3 regions of the Streptomyces sp. NPDC007162 genome follow, and region 1 is predicted to be linked to each of the others. Evidence: riboswitches for the same ligand, from Rfam matches in the RefSeq annotation. Region 1 holds a riboswitch; each other region holds the start of a gene.

The links. A riboswitch is a leader RNA that binds a small molecule or an ion and turns the genes downstream of it on or off. The one in region 1 is predicted to bind cyclic di-AMP.
Region 2: another riboswitch for cyclic di-AMP. It lies ahead of ABZ646_RS33195 (transglycosylase family protein); the one in region 1 lies ahead of ABZ646_RS13540 (M23 family metallopeptidase).
Region 3: another riboswitch for cyclic di-AMP. It lies ahead of ABZ646_RS05635 (transglycosylase SLT domain-containing protein); the one in region 1 lies ahead of ABZ646_RS13540 (M23 family metallopeptidase).

Annotation. Positions count from the first base shown of each region.
Region 1 is NZ_JBEYFC010000088.1:38-4,088, reverse strand. It holds gene ABZ646_RS13545 (GntR family transcriptional regulator) at 175-870, opposite strand; gene ABZ646_RS13540 (M23 family metallopeptidase) at 1,063-1,818, opposite strand; cyclic di-AMP (ydaO/yuaA leader) riboswitch at 1,831-1,994, opposite strand; gene ABZ646_RS13535 (pitrilysin family protein) at 2,186-3,574, opposite strand; partial or broken gene ABZ646_RS13530 (peptidase M16) at 3,571-4,051, opposite strand, start outside.
Region 2 is NZ_JBEYFC010000383.1:444-4,494, forward strand. It holds gene ABZ646_RS33185 (cytochrome P450) at 1-925, opposite strand, end outside; gene ABZ646_RS33190 (transglycosylase family protein) at 1,133-2,143, shown strand; cyclic di-AMP (ydaO/yuaA leader) riboswitch at 2,326-2,529, shown strand; gene ABZ646_RS33195 (transglycosylase family protein) at 2,533-3,234, shown strand; gene eno (phosphopyruvate hydratase) at 3,523-4,051, shown strand, end outside.
Region 3 is NZ_JBEYFC010000028.1:5,914-9,964, forward strand. It holds gene ABZ646_RS05625 (DUF2092 domain-containing protein) at 1-2, opposite strand, end outside; gene ABZ646_RS05630 (polyprenyl synthetase family protein) at 414-1,424, opposite strand; cyclic di-AMP (ydaO/yuaA leader) riboswitch at 2,320-2,516, shown strand; gene ABZ646_RS05635 (transglycosylase SLT domain-containing protein) at 2,522-3,004, shown strand; gene ABZ646_RS05640 (HAD family hydrolase) at 3,018-3,824, opposite strand.

The DNA.
Region 1 (4,051 bases):
GCGGCACACTGCACAAGGGCACGCCTCAATAGGGGCACGTTTGGGCATGGGGGCACGTTTGGACATGCGTGCACGCTTGGAACACGGGCGCACGCTTGAATAAGGGCGCACTTGAATAAGGGCGACGAAAAACAGGCCCCGCCGAATAACACCTCTTTGTATACGGCGCCCGTGTTAATGCCGCACGCCCGACATGTTTACGGGACGTTGCGAAGTCCTCACACCGTTCGCCCGTTCGGCGGCGCCGGGAAACCGGAGCCGGTGGAAGACCGTGGAGCGCTCGGTGTGCAGGGCCGTCACCGCCCGGGCGCGCTCGCCGTCACCGCGCGCCACGGCGTCCACGATCGCGCCGTGCTCCGCCCAGGAGTCCACCGGACTGACGGGCGCCTCCACCGTGTACATCCAGGCGATCTTGTGCCGCAACTGGGTGAGCGTCGAGGTCAGGGCGTGGCTGGCGGAAGCCTGGGCGAGCGTCTCGTGGAACCAGCCGCCCAGCGAGCGCAGGTCGTCGCTGTTGCCCGTCCTGGCCCGCTCCTGACCCAGCCTGACCAGCCCGCGCAGCACCTTCAGGTGGGCCTCGGTGCGGCGCTGGGCGGCCCGCAGGGCGCCGAGCGGCTCCAGGAGCAGACGCATCTCCAGCAGGTCCGCGGCCTCCTGCTCGGTCGGTTCCGCCACGCACGCGCCCGCGTGCCGGCGCGTCACGACGAAGCCCTCGGCCTCCAGGGTGCGCAGCGCCTCGCGGACGGGGACGCGCGAGACGCCGTAGCGGCGGGCCAGGAGTTCCTCGGTGAGCCGGCTGCCGCGCTCGTGGACACCCGCGACGATGTCGTCCCGGATCGCCGTGCATACCGAGTGCGCCGGAATACGCATGTCCGACCTCCGCCTTAATCCCCGTGAAACGCCGCCGAGTGACGCCGGTTCCGCGACTCTATTGCAATGCGCGGGAATTTCCGACGGGGGGCCGGAATCCATGAGTATTTTTTGGACAGTGGGGGCGCGAAAACGGCGAAAGCCCCGGCAGGCTGCCGGGGCTTCGCAGGATCTCGCCGAAAAGAGCCGCCGTCAGACGTTCACGCCGTGCTTGCGGAGGTAGGCGACCGGGTCGACGTCGGAGCCGTACTCCGCGGTCGTGCGGGCCTCGAAGTGGAGGTGGGGGCCGGTGGTGTTGCCGGTGGACCCGGACAGGCCGATCTGCTGGCCCGGGGTCACCTGCTGCCCCACGGAGACGCCGATGGACGACAGGTGGCCGTACTGGGTGTACATGCCGTCGGCCATCTTGATGACGATCTGGTTGCCGTACGCCCCGCCCCAGCCGGTGGAGACGACCGTGCCGGTGCCGACCGCGTGCACGACCGTGCCACTGGCGGCGTGGAAGTCGATGCCGGTGTGGGAGCCGGAGGACCACAGGGAGCCGCCGGTCTTGTAGCCGGTGGACACGTACGAGTCGCTGATCGGAGCGACGAAGGCGTTGAGGCGCTTGCGCTCGGCCTCCCGCGCGGCCCGCGCCTTGGCCTCGCGCTCCTTCTCGGCCTGCGCCGCGGCCTTCTCGCGCGCGGCCTGCTCGGCCGCCTTGCGCTCGGCTTCGGCCTGCTGCGCGGCGGCCTGGGCGTCGACATGCTCGGCGACCGAGTCGCTGACCGTGATGACCGGGGTGAGACCGGTCTGCTCGACGGAGTTCTCGGCGGCGAGCGCCGGGGCGGCGGAGACGGTGCCGATGACACCGGTGGTGGTGAGGGCCGCGATGCCGGCGGCCTGCGCGGTGGTGCGCTTCACCCGGCCGGGACGACGGTGCTTCCCGGAGGCGCACATGAACGCCATGTAGAGGCTGGTCCTTTCCTTCCCTCTCGCCTACCGGGTTAGCTGACGGGTTCGGAGCAGGAAGGTCTCCTACGGACCCCCTCGCGACACGCGCGGGCGCCCGATTCACCCCAGGGACTGCGTGGGTCCCCGGCTCCCCTGGCTCGCGCCGTACGGGGACTCGGCGATGGCTGTCCGGTGCCGCGGGTGCGGCGCAGTGCCTGACGGACAGCCCGAAGGAAACTACGGTGGCGTTCTTTCAAGACTCAAACGGATCGCGGTTTTTGTAGCGCATCCCACAGGGCAGAAAGGCAACCTCCGCCCCAATTCGGACATACGAGAGCCCTGGTGGCCGACGGCCGCCAGGGCTCCGCACGCGCGCGTGAGGCTACTCCGCCGCGACGACGGTCACTTCGCCGATGCCGAGGGCCTCGACGGGCTCCTTGATCTGCGCCGCGTCGCCGACGAGGACGGTCACCAGACGGTCCACCGGGAAGGCGTTCACGACCGCCGCGGTGGCCTCCACGGTGCCGGTGGCGGCCAGTTGCCGGTAGAGCGTGGCCTGGAAGTCGTCGGGCAGGTGCTGCTCGACCTGGTCGGCGAGGGTGCCGGCGACGGCCGCCGCCGTCTCGTACTTGAGCGGCGCCACACCGACGAGGTTCTGCACGGCGACGTCGCGCTCGGCGTCGGTGAGTCCCTCGGCGGCGAGGGTGCGCAGAACCGTCCACAGGTCGTCGAGGGCGGGGCCCGTGTTGGGGGTGTCCACGGAGCCGCTGATGGCCAGCATGGAGGCACCGCTGCCGTCGGGGGCGGAGCGCAGCACCTGCCCGAAGGAGCGGACGCCGTACGTGTAGCCCTTCTCCTCGCGCAGCACGCGGTCCAGGCGGGAGGTGAGGGTGCCGCCCAGGCAGTAGGTGCCGAGCACCTGGGCGGGCCAGACCCGGTCGTGCCGGTCGGGGCCGACGCGGCCGATGAGCAGCTGCGTCTGGACGGCGCCGGGGCGGTCCACGATGACGACCCGTCCGGTGTCGTCGGCGGTCACCGGTGGCACCGGCCGGGGCTCGGCGGTGGAGCCGGTCCAGGCGCCCAGGGTGTCGCCGAGCAGCGCGTCCAGGTCGATGCCGGTCAGGTCGCCGACGATGACCGCGGTGGCGGTGGCGGGGCGCACATGACGGTCGTAGAACGCGCGTACGGCGGCGGCGTCGATCTTCTCGACGGTGTCCTCGGTGCCCTGGCGCGGGCGGGACATCCGCGCGGTCGCCGGGAACAGCTCCTTGTAGAGCTGCTTGGCGGCACGGCGGCTGGGGTTGGCCAGCTCGTGCGGGATCTCGTCGAGGCGGTTGCGGACCAGCCGCTCGACCTCGCTGTCGGCGAAGGCGGGCGCCCTGAGGGCGTCGGAGAGCAGTCCGAGGCCCTTGGCGAGGCGGGAGGCCGGGACCTCCAGGCTGATGCGGACGCCGGGGTGGTCGGCGTGCGCGTCGAGGGTCGCCCCGGCCCGCTCCAGCTCGGCGGCGTAGTCCTCGGCGGAGTGCTGGTCGGTGCCCTCGGAGAAGGCCCGCGCCATGATCGTGGCGACGCCGTCCAGGCCGGCCGGTTCGGCGTCCAGGGGCGCGTCCAGGAGCACCTCCACGGCGACGACCTGCTGGCCGGGGCGGTGGCAGCGGAGCACGGTCAGGCCGTTGTCCAGGGTGGTGCGCTCGGGGGCGGGGAAGGCCCACGGCCTGGCCTCGCCGGGCTGCGGCTGCGGATGGAAGTCCATGCTGGCGAGCTCGGTCACTTGGCCGTCTCCTCATCGTTGTCGCCGGCTTCGACCGTGGCTTCGGCCTCGGGGTCCTCGGGCACGTCGGCGTCCTCGACCGTCTCCGGGGACCTGGGCTCGTAGACGAGCACCGCGCGGTTGTCGGGGCGCAGACGGGCCTTGGCGACCTCCTGGACCTCCTCGGGGGTGACCTCGAGGACGCGCTGGACGGCGGTCAGGGCGAGCTGCGGGTCGCCGAACAGGACGGCGAAGCGGCACAGTTCGTCGGCGCGGCCGGCCACGGTGCCGAGCCGGTCCAGCCACTCACGCTCCAACTGGGCCTGGGCGCGCTCCATCTCCTCGGGCGTGGGGCCCTCCTCGGCGAACCGGGCGAGCTCCTCGTCGATGGCGGCCTCGATGACCGGCACCTCGACGTCACCGGAGGTCTTCACGTCCAGCCAGCCCAGGGACGGCGCGCCGGCGAGCCGCAGCAGGCCGAAGCCGGCCGCGACGGCC
Region 2 (4,051 bases), on a different contig from region 1:
CGATGGTGAGGGGTTCGGTGGCGTACCGCCAGGTGGCCAGCTCCACCGGTCCGTCGTAGCGGAGCAGCTCTTCGACCGCGGTGTCGAGCAGCCCGGTGTCGCCGGCCTCGATCGACTGCAGGAGCCGTGCCCGTTGTGCGGGGTTGCGCAGCAGTGCGTACACGCCGTTGCCGATGAGGTTGATGGTGGTCTCGAAACCCGCGAACAGAAGCACGAAGCACATTGCGGCGGCTTCGTTCTCGGTGAGGTGTTCCCCGTGGTCGGAGGCGCGGATGAGCCCTGAGATCAGGTCATCGCCGAGGTCACCGCGTTTGCGGTGGATGAGTTCGGCAAGGTAGTCGCGGATCTTCTTGACGGACCGGGCGACGCCGCCGCGCGGGCCTCCTCCGTGCCGGATCATCATGCCGGCCCACTCGCAGAACTTGTCCTGGTCCTCGTGCGGCACGCCGAGCAGGTCGCAGATCGCGTAGATGGGAAGGGGGAAGGCGAAGTCGTGGATGAGGTCGGCCCTGCCCTGCGGAGCGAACCGGTCGATGAGGTCATCGGTCAGCTCCTGCACACGAGGCGCCATGTGTGCCACACGGCGCGGAGTGAACGCCTTGGAGACGAGGCGGCGCAGACGTGTGTGGTCCGGCGGGTCGATATTGAGCAGATGCGTCATGAGGTTGGCGCTGCGCTCACCGGGGATGCCGGTTCTGCTCTTGCCGTGTGCATCCTCGGCGTGATGGTCGGGATTCTTCGAGAGCCGCCCGTCCGCGAGAGCCTGACGTGCGTCGGCGTAGCGGGTCACCAACCATGCCTCCACCCCGCTGGGAAGCTTCGTCCAGTGAACGGGGGAATGCTGGCGCAACCAGGCGTAGGCCGGGTAGGGGTCGGCGGCGAACTCCCAGCTGAAGAGTTCAGGAGCGGTGTTCGGGACGTTCACGGGAAGACCGTATCCGGAGGCGGTCCGTGCACGCCGTCTCGGGGCGGTCGAGCAGAACGTGAGGCGCGCTCACGTCTGTGATCTTCACGTGATCTGCAAGGGATTGACTTGTGACAAGTGATCGTCTGCCGATACGTTCACCCATCAGCGCGGCGCCCCTGCGGGACCCGTCGCGCAGGTCACCGCTGTCGCTCGAAAGGTTTCCGCATGCTCTCCGGGAACGGTCGTCACCGTCGCCCCCGTCAGGCTCCGGCTCTTCTCGTCGCGGCCGGAGTGACCGGCTCCGCCATCGCGATCCCGCTGCTCGGTGCGGCGAGCGCCAACGCGGCCGACGGCACCACCTGGGACAAGGTGGCCGAGTGCGAGAGCGCCGGCTCGTGGAGCATGGACAGCGGCAACGGCTACTACGGCGGGCTGCAGATGTCCCAGGATGACTGGGACAAGTACGGCGGCACGGACTACGCCGCCACGCCCGACCAGGCGAGCCGTTCGCAGCAGATCGCGGTCGCCGAGAAGATACTCGCCGACCAGGGCACCAAGCCCTGGCGGACCTGCGCCCTGCTGGCCGGGCTCTCGTCGGACGACGTCTCGGTGAACGTCGACACGGGCCTCGACGGATCGAATGATTCGTCCGGTTCCTCCGATTCCGCCGACTCGTCCTCCGGGCTGTCGGACTCGTCCTCCTCGACCGACTCCGGTGCCTCGTCCACGGCGAAGGGTTCCGGGACCGAATCCGCGTCCCCCGCCCCGAGTTCCAGTGCGAGCGGCGACTCCAAGGCGGCCACCCCCGACAAGTCGGGCAAGGAAGACAAGGCAGGCAAGTCGACGCCTTCCGCCTCCGCCGCCACGGAGGCGAGCGAGAACCCGGTGGTCCCGGACGCAGGTGACGACTCGGACAATTCGTGGCAGACCGGCAGCTCTTGGAGCCTGGTCGACACGGGTGCCGTCAGTGGCGGTGGCAAGCATCGCGGTGACTCGGCGGATGAAAACGTGACAAACGGTCAGAAGGCGGCATCCTCCGGTCGTCACGCCTCCGTCGACGCCGGCACCTACACCGTCCGCGACGGTGACACCCTCGCCTCCATCGCCGACTCCCTTGGTCTCGACGGCGGGTGGCGCGCGCTCTATGCCGCGAACAAGGCGGACATCGGCACCGACCCGAACGACATCGCCCCCGGTCAGACCCTGAAACTCGGCAGCGAAACGGGCCAAAAGTAGCGGGAGTTGGCGTCCCGCTTCGAGGTTAATGTCTGTTTTGGTGAAAGTGTGGGATGAGTCTCAGAAGCCCTGATCATCTTTGAAATTCACCTGATCGTCTGTTTACGGTCAAGGCCGCTCGTCACCACGAGCCCCGGCTGTCGCAACGCCGAGTCCTGCCAGCGGCCGCCCGGGAACAGTCGTCGCGTCAAGCGCCGTAGGCAGGAGCGGGGGACCCAAGGTAAGCGCCGGGTCCGGCAGTTGAGCCCTCAGGGGCCTCACGGCCGAAAGGCCGCCGGAACCGGCTAGGGGTGGAGCCGCGCGTCTCGCGAAAGCGGACGTGCGGCCGGGCAACTCAACCGGCCCGAACCCGACAGCTCACCTCGCAGGCGTCGGTGAGGGGATCTTCCATGCTGTTTTCCGGCAAGGGCAAGCACCGTCGTCCGTCCAAGGCCGTCCGCGCCATCGCCGTCGCCGGTGTCACCGGTGCCGCCGTCGCCGCCCCGCTGATGGCGGTCGGCAGCGCCTCCGCCGCCACCGCCTCCGAGTGGGACACCGTCGCCCAGTGCGAGTCCGGTGGCAACTGGGCCATCAACACCGGCAACGGCTACTACGGCGGTCTGCAGTTCTCCGCCTCCACCTGGGCCGCGTACGGCGGCACCGCCTACGCCCCGCAGGCCAACCAGGCCACCAAGGCGCAGCAGATCCAGATCGCCGAGAAGGTCCTCGCCGCCCAGGGCAAGGGTGCCTGGCCGGTCTGCGGCAAGGGCCTGTCCGGCGCCGCCTACACGGGCGGCGGCTCCAGCTCCTCCGGCTCCAGCTCCTCCGGCTCGTCGAGCAGCGGCGCCGGCACGAGCAGCCGCACGACGGACACCCAGCCCGCCTCCCGGTCCGCCGAGCGTCCGGCCGCCAAGAAGACCGTCACCACTCCGACCGGCAAGAAGGTCAGGAAGGGCGACGGCGAGTACAAGGTCGTCAAGGGCGACACCCTCAGCTCGATCGCCGAGAAGCACAAGGTCAAGGGCGGCTGGCAGGCCCTGTTCAAGCTGAACAAGGACATCGTCGACGACGCCGACGTCATCTACCCGGGCCAGCAGCTGCACCTGAAGTAAGGCTCAGCCCCCGTCCCCCACGGGCCCCCGCTCCGGTGCGTTTTCCCCCGAACGCACCGGAGCGGGGTTTCTCTTTGCGGCCACACTCCTTGACCCGCTCTTCTCCCGTTCTTCATCGGGCCCCCCTTTGTTCCGCGCATGAACAATGAGTACCGTCAGGGTGTCCACGGGCCGGTCGGTCGGCTGGCTGACGGCCCTGGGACGGTTAGGCTCTAGTCGCAAGGCTGAGCAAGGGCCGACCAGGTCCGCGTGCGCCCCGCACAACCAGCGTCACATCCCAAGAAGGAGATGCTCGTGCCGTCCATCGACGTCGTCGTAGCCCGGGAAATCCTGGACTCCCGAGGCAACCCCACGGTCGAGGTCGAGGTCGGCCTCGACGACGGCAGCACGGGTCGTGCCGCCGTTCCCTCCGGCGCCTCCACCGGTGCCTTCGAGGCCATCGAGCTCCGTGACGGCGACCCCAACCGCTACCTCGGCAAGGGTGTCGAGAAGGCCGTCCTCGCCGTGATCGAGCAGATCGGCCCGGAGCTGGTCGGCTACGACGCCACCGAGCAGCGCCTGATCGACCAGGCCATGTTCGACCTGGACGCCACCGACAACAAGGGCTCGCTCGGCGCCAACGCCATCCTCGGTGTCTCCCTGGCCGTCGCGCACGCCGCCTCCGAGGCGTCCGACCTGCCGCTGTTCCGCTACCTGGGCGGCCCGAACGCGCACCTGCTGCCGGTGCCGATGATGAACATCCTCAACGGCGGCTCGCACGCGGACTCCAACGTCGACATCCAGGAGTTCATGATCGCCCCGATCGGCGCGGAGTCCT
Region 3 (4,051 bases), on a different contig from region 1:
ATGTGTGCCTTACCTCCGTCGTCGGCGGCGGCCGTCCTCGCACGTGTCCCACCCTGAGCCGCCATTCTCACCCGAATCGGTGAGCGGTGGTGATTTCCGTGGTTTCCATCTCACCAAATCGGAGGCGTTCAGGCGTCAGACCGAGGAGCCAACTCCACGTACGCCTGCGGTATGACATGAGGGCGCCGGCGCCTCCCCCGACCCGTAGGGGTCATACGGTGAAGGCGCCTCCTGCGGGATGTTGGAGTCCGGTGCGGCGCAGGGGGTGACATGGGGTGCCAGGGCAGGTGCCGTCGGGTCGGGGACCGGCCCGGTCCGCGGGCATGGCGCAGGCCGCGGACGCTCCGGTGCGGGGAGTTCGAACAGCCCGGGAGATCTCCAGGGGGATGCGAAGGGCCCGCAGGGTGCCGGGCCTATCCGGCCCGGTGCACCACCGCGTCGCACAGCTCCACCAGCGTGGCCTTCGGGTCGCACTCCGGCAGCGGTGCCAGTGCGGCCCGCGCCTCCTCCGCGTACCGGACGGCGTCCCGGCGCGCCTCCTCCAGCGCCGGGTTCACCCGGAGCGCGGCGAGCGCCTGCGCGTGCCGGGCGTCGTCCGTGAGGTCGGAGTCCAGCAGCTCGCACAGCGCGATGTCCTCGGCCAGCCCCAGCCGGGCTGCCCGCTCCCGCAACCGCAGCACGGGGAGGGTGGGAACGCCCTCGCGCAGGTCCGTGCCCGGGGTCTTCCCGGACTCGTGCGAGTCGGAGGCGATGTCGAGGACGTCGTCGGCGAGCTGGAAGGCGACTCCGAGCCGCTCGCCGTACTGGGTGAGGACGTCCACGACCGTCTCGTCGGCGCCGGACATCATCGCGCCGAAACGGCAGGAGACCGCCACCAGGGAGCCCGTCTTGCCGCCTAGGACGTCGAGGTAGTGGTCGACCGGGTCGCGCCCGTCCGAAGGCCCCGCCGTCTCCAGGATCTGGCCGGTCACCAGCCGCTCGAACGCGAGGGCCTGGACACGGACCGCCTCGGGCCCGAGGTCGGCGAGGATCTGCGAGGCGCGCGCGAACAGGAAGTCACCGGTGAGGACGGCGACGGAGTTGCCCCAACGCGTGTTGGCGCTGTCCACACCGCGCCGCACGGAGGCCTCGTCCATGACGTCGTCGTGGTACAGGGTGGCGAGGTGGGTGAGCTCGACGACGACGGCCGACGGCACGACACCCGGCGCGTAGGGGTCGCCGAACTGGGCGGCGAGCATCACCAGCAGCGGCCGGAACCTCTTGCCGCCGGCCCGTACGAGGTGCTGCGCGGCCTCCGTGATGAAGGGGACCTCGCTCTTGGTGGCCTCTAGCAGGCCTTCCTCGACAGCCGCCAATCCAGCCTGGACATCGGCTTCCAGAGCCTGGTCCCGCACGCTCAGCCCGAACGGCCCGACGACGGTCACGAGGGTCTCCTGTCTGCTGGTGTCCACTGGCGATTACACGGTTTGTCGATAGGTCGCTGCCATCACTCAAGTCAGCGTATCCGGTCAGGTTTCGATCACGGAGGGCGCCCACGGTTACACCCCGGGCGTCACCGGATCACGACCGGTATGTTTTTGATCAGCCGATAAGACCTGACATCTACTGACTTAACAGGAACTGCGGACTCTTGTCCCGGTACGCGGCATACGCCGTGTCCCGAGCCGCCACCCGCCCGGGTACGGCGACGGCCACCCCCGGTGAATCGTTCCGCAGAGACGATCACACTCGCTCCGGCCGATGTCACCCACCTGGACGCACCCTCTCCGCCCGCCGAAGCGTCAGGGCCGCCACACCACGGACACCGGCTCGAACACCCCCTCCCCGGGTGACCAGAATCACGCGCCACACCGCTCGGCAACTCCCGGCACATCGCGAGGCCTTCGCGCGGCCTGCCGTCAACACGGCGACCACACCCGACGAATGACACCCGAAAGGCCTATTCGATCCCTAGGGCATCAAATTTCATCCAATCCGACAATTAGGACAATATCTGAAACCCGGGGCGTCACGGACTACTTCACAACCCCGGCAAGGCAACGCAGGCGGATTCCACGGATCCCTCATGTCTGCTTTGCCGCGATTGCGCTTTCGTGAAGTAGGTCACTTGGGCCCATATGTTCCAAGTGCCGCAAGATGCCCTCCCTCGCCTTTCCCTGTGCGTCAGTTGAGGCTTGGCGACCGCAAAGGATCAAGTGCCTCATACGCCTCAGACCAAGGTCAATCGGTGTGTTGTGTGAATCCACCACTTGTTCCGGACATGTGCTCTCGCATACGTTCCCGCTCGCCGGGCGGACGCCGAATCCTGCCGCCGCCCGTCCTAACCCATCGACGAGTTCATTCGTACGGCAGGAGCGGGGGAACCAGGTAAGTCGCCGGACCGGGGCGGCCGCCGTCATCGACGGACGCCGTCTCGGACCGGCTAGGGGTGAAGTCGCGTCGCCTTCGGGTGGCGCGGCCGGGCACTCCCCGAGCCCGAACCCGACAGCTCACCTCGCAGGCGACGGAGAGGAACTTCGCCATGCCCGCTGCCGCCCAGCCCCGCCGCACCCGCATCGCCCGCACGCTCGCCGTCATCGGTACCGGCGCCGCCGTACTCGCCCTCCCCCTCATCGGCGCGGCCAGCGCCTCCGCCGCCACCCCCGCCACCGCCACGACGGCCTCGACGACGCCCGCCGGGTACCCGAACAACCTCGACGGCTGGATCCGCGAGTCGCTCGCGATCATGGCCCAGAAGGGCATCCCGGGCTCCTACAACGGCATCTACCGCAACGTGATCCGCGAGTCGTCCGGCAACCCGCGGGCCATCAACCTCTGGGACTCCAACGCGGCCGCCGGCATCCCGTCCAAGGGCCTGCTCCAGGTGATCGACCCGACGTTCAACGCCTACCACGTGGCGGGCACGTCGTTCGACATCTACGACCCGGTCGCGAACATCACCGCCGCCTGCAACTACGCCGCCGCGCGGTACGGCTCGATCGACAACGTCTACGGCGCGTACTGACCGACGCCCCGCATCACACGAAGAGTCTTTCGAGGACGACGGCGATGCCGTCGTCCTCGTTCGACGTGGTGATCTCGTCGGCCCTCGCCCTGAGCTCCGGGTGCGCGTTGGCCATGGCCACTCCGTAGGCCGCCCAGTCGAGCATCGGGATGTCGTTGGGCATGTCACCGAAGGCGATGGCCCGTTCGGGACACAGCCCCAAGTGGTCGGCGGCCAGCGCCAGCCCGGTCGCCTTGGTCACCCCGCATGGCTGGAGCTCCACCGTCCCCGGCCCCGACATGGTGACCGTCGCCAGCGAACCCACCACCGCGCGGGCGGTCGCCGCCAGTTCGTCGTCGGACAGGGTGTGGTGGCGCAGCAGCACCTTGCTGATGGGCGCGCACCACAGGTCGTCACGCCGTTCCACGCGCAGCGCGGGCAGCGTGGGGTGGGGCATCAGATAGCCCGGTTCGATGAGCGTGAGCCCGTCCACGCCGTCCTGGTCGACCGCCGCGTACACCTGGCCGACCTCCGCCTCGATCTTGCCGAGCGCGGTCTCCGCCAGCTCCCGGTCCAGGGTGACCGACCACAGCAGACGGTGCGTGCCGGCGTCGTACACCTGCGCGCCCTGGCCGCAGACCGCGAGCCCCGTGCAGCCGAGGTCGTCGAGGAGCGGGCGCACTCTCGGTGCGGGGCGGCCGGTCACCACGAGGTGCGTGGCGCCGGCCCGGTCGGTCCGCGCCAGGGCGGCGAGCGACCGGTCCGAGAGGGTGTCGTCGGCACGCAGCAGCGTGCCGTCCAGGTCGGTGGCGATCAGTGAGTACGGGGAGGGTGCGACCATGATCAGAGAATACGGACAGCACGCCTCTGGGACTCACTGTGCGTTTCGGCCTCAAGTGGCGCCCGCCGCCTCGGTGATGGGGTGTTGTCAGTGAGGCCGAATACGTTCGCGGTGAGGTGGCGGCACCGGTGCGACGGGGGCGGTCGTGGTGACATACGGGACGGCGGGTCTCCGTGCGCATCTGCGGGAGGCGTCGGCCGCGGCGCTGGAGCGGTTTCCGGCGCAGT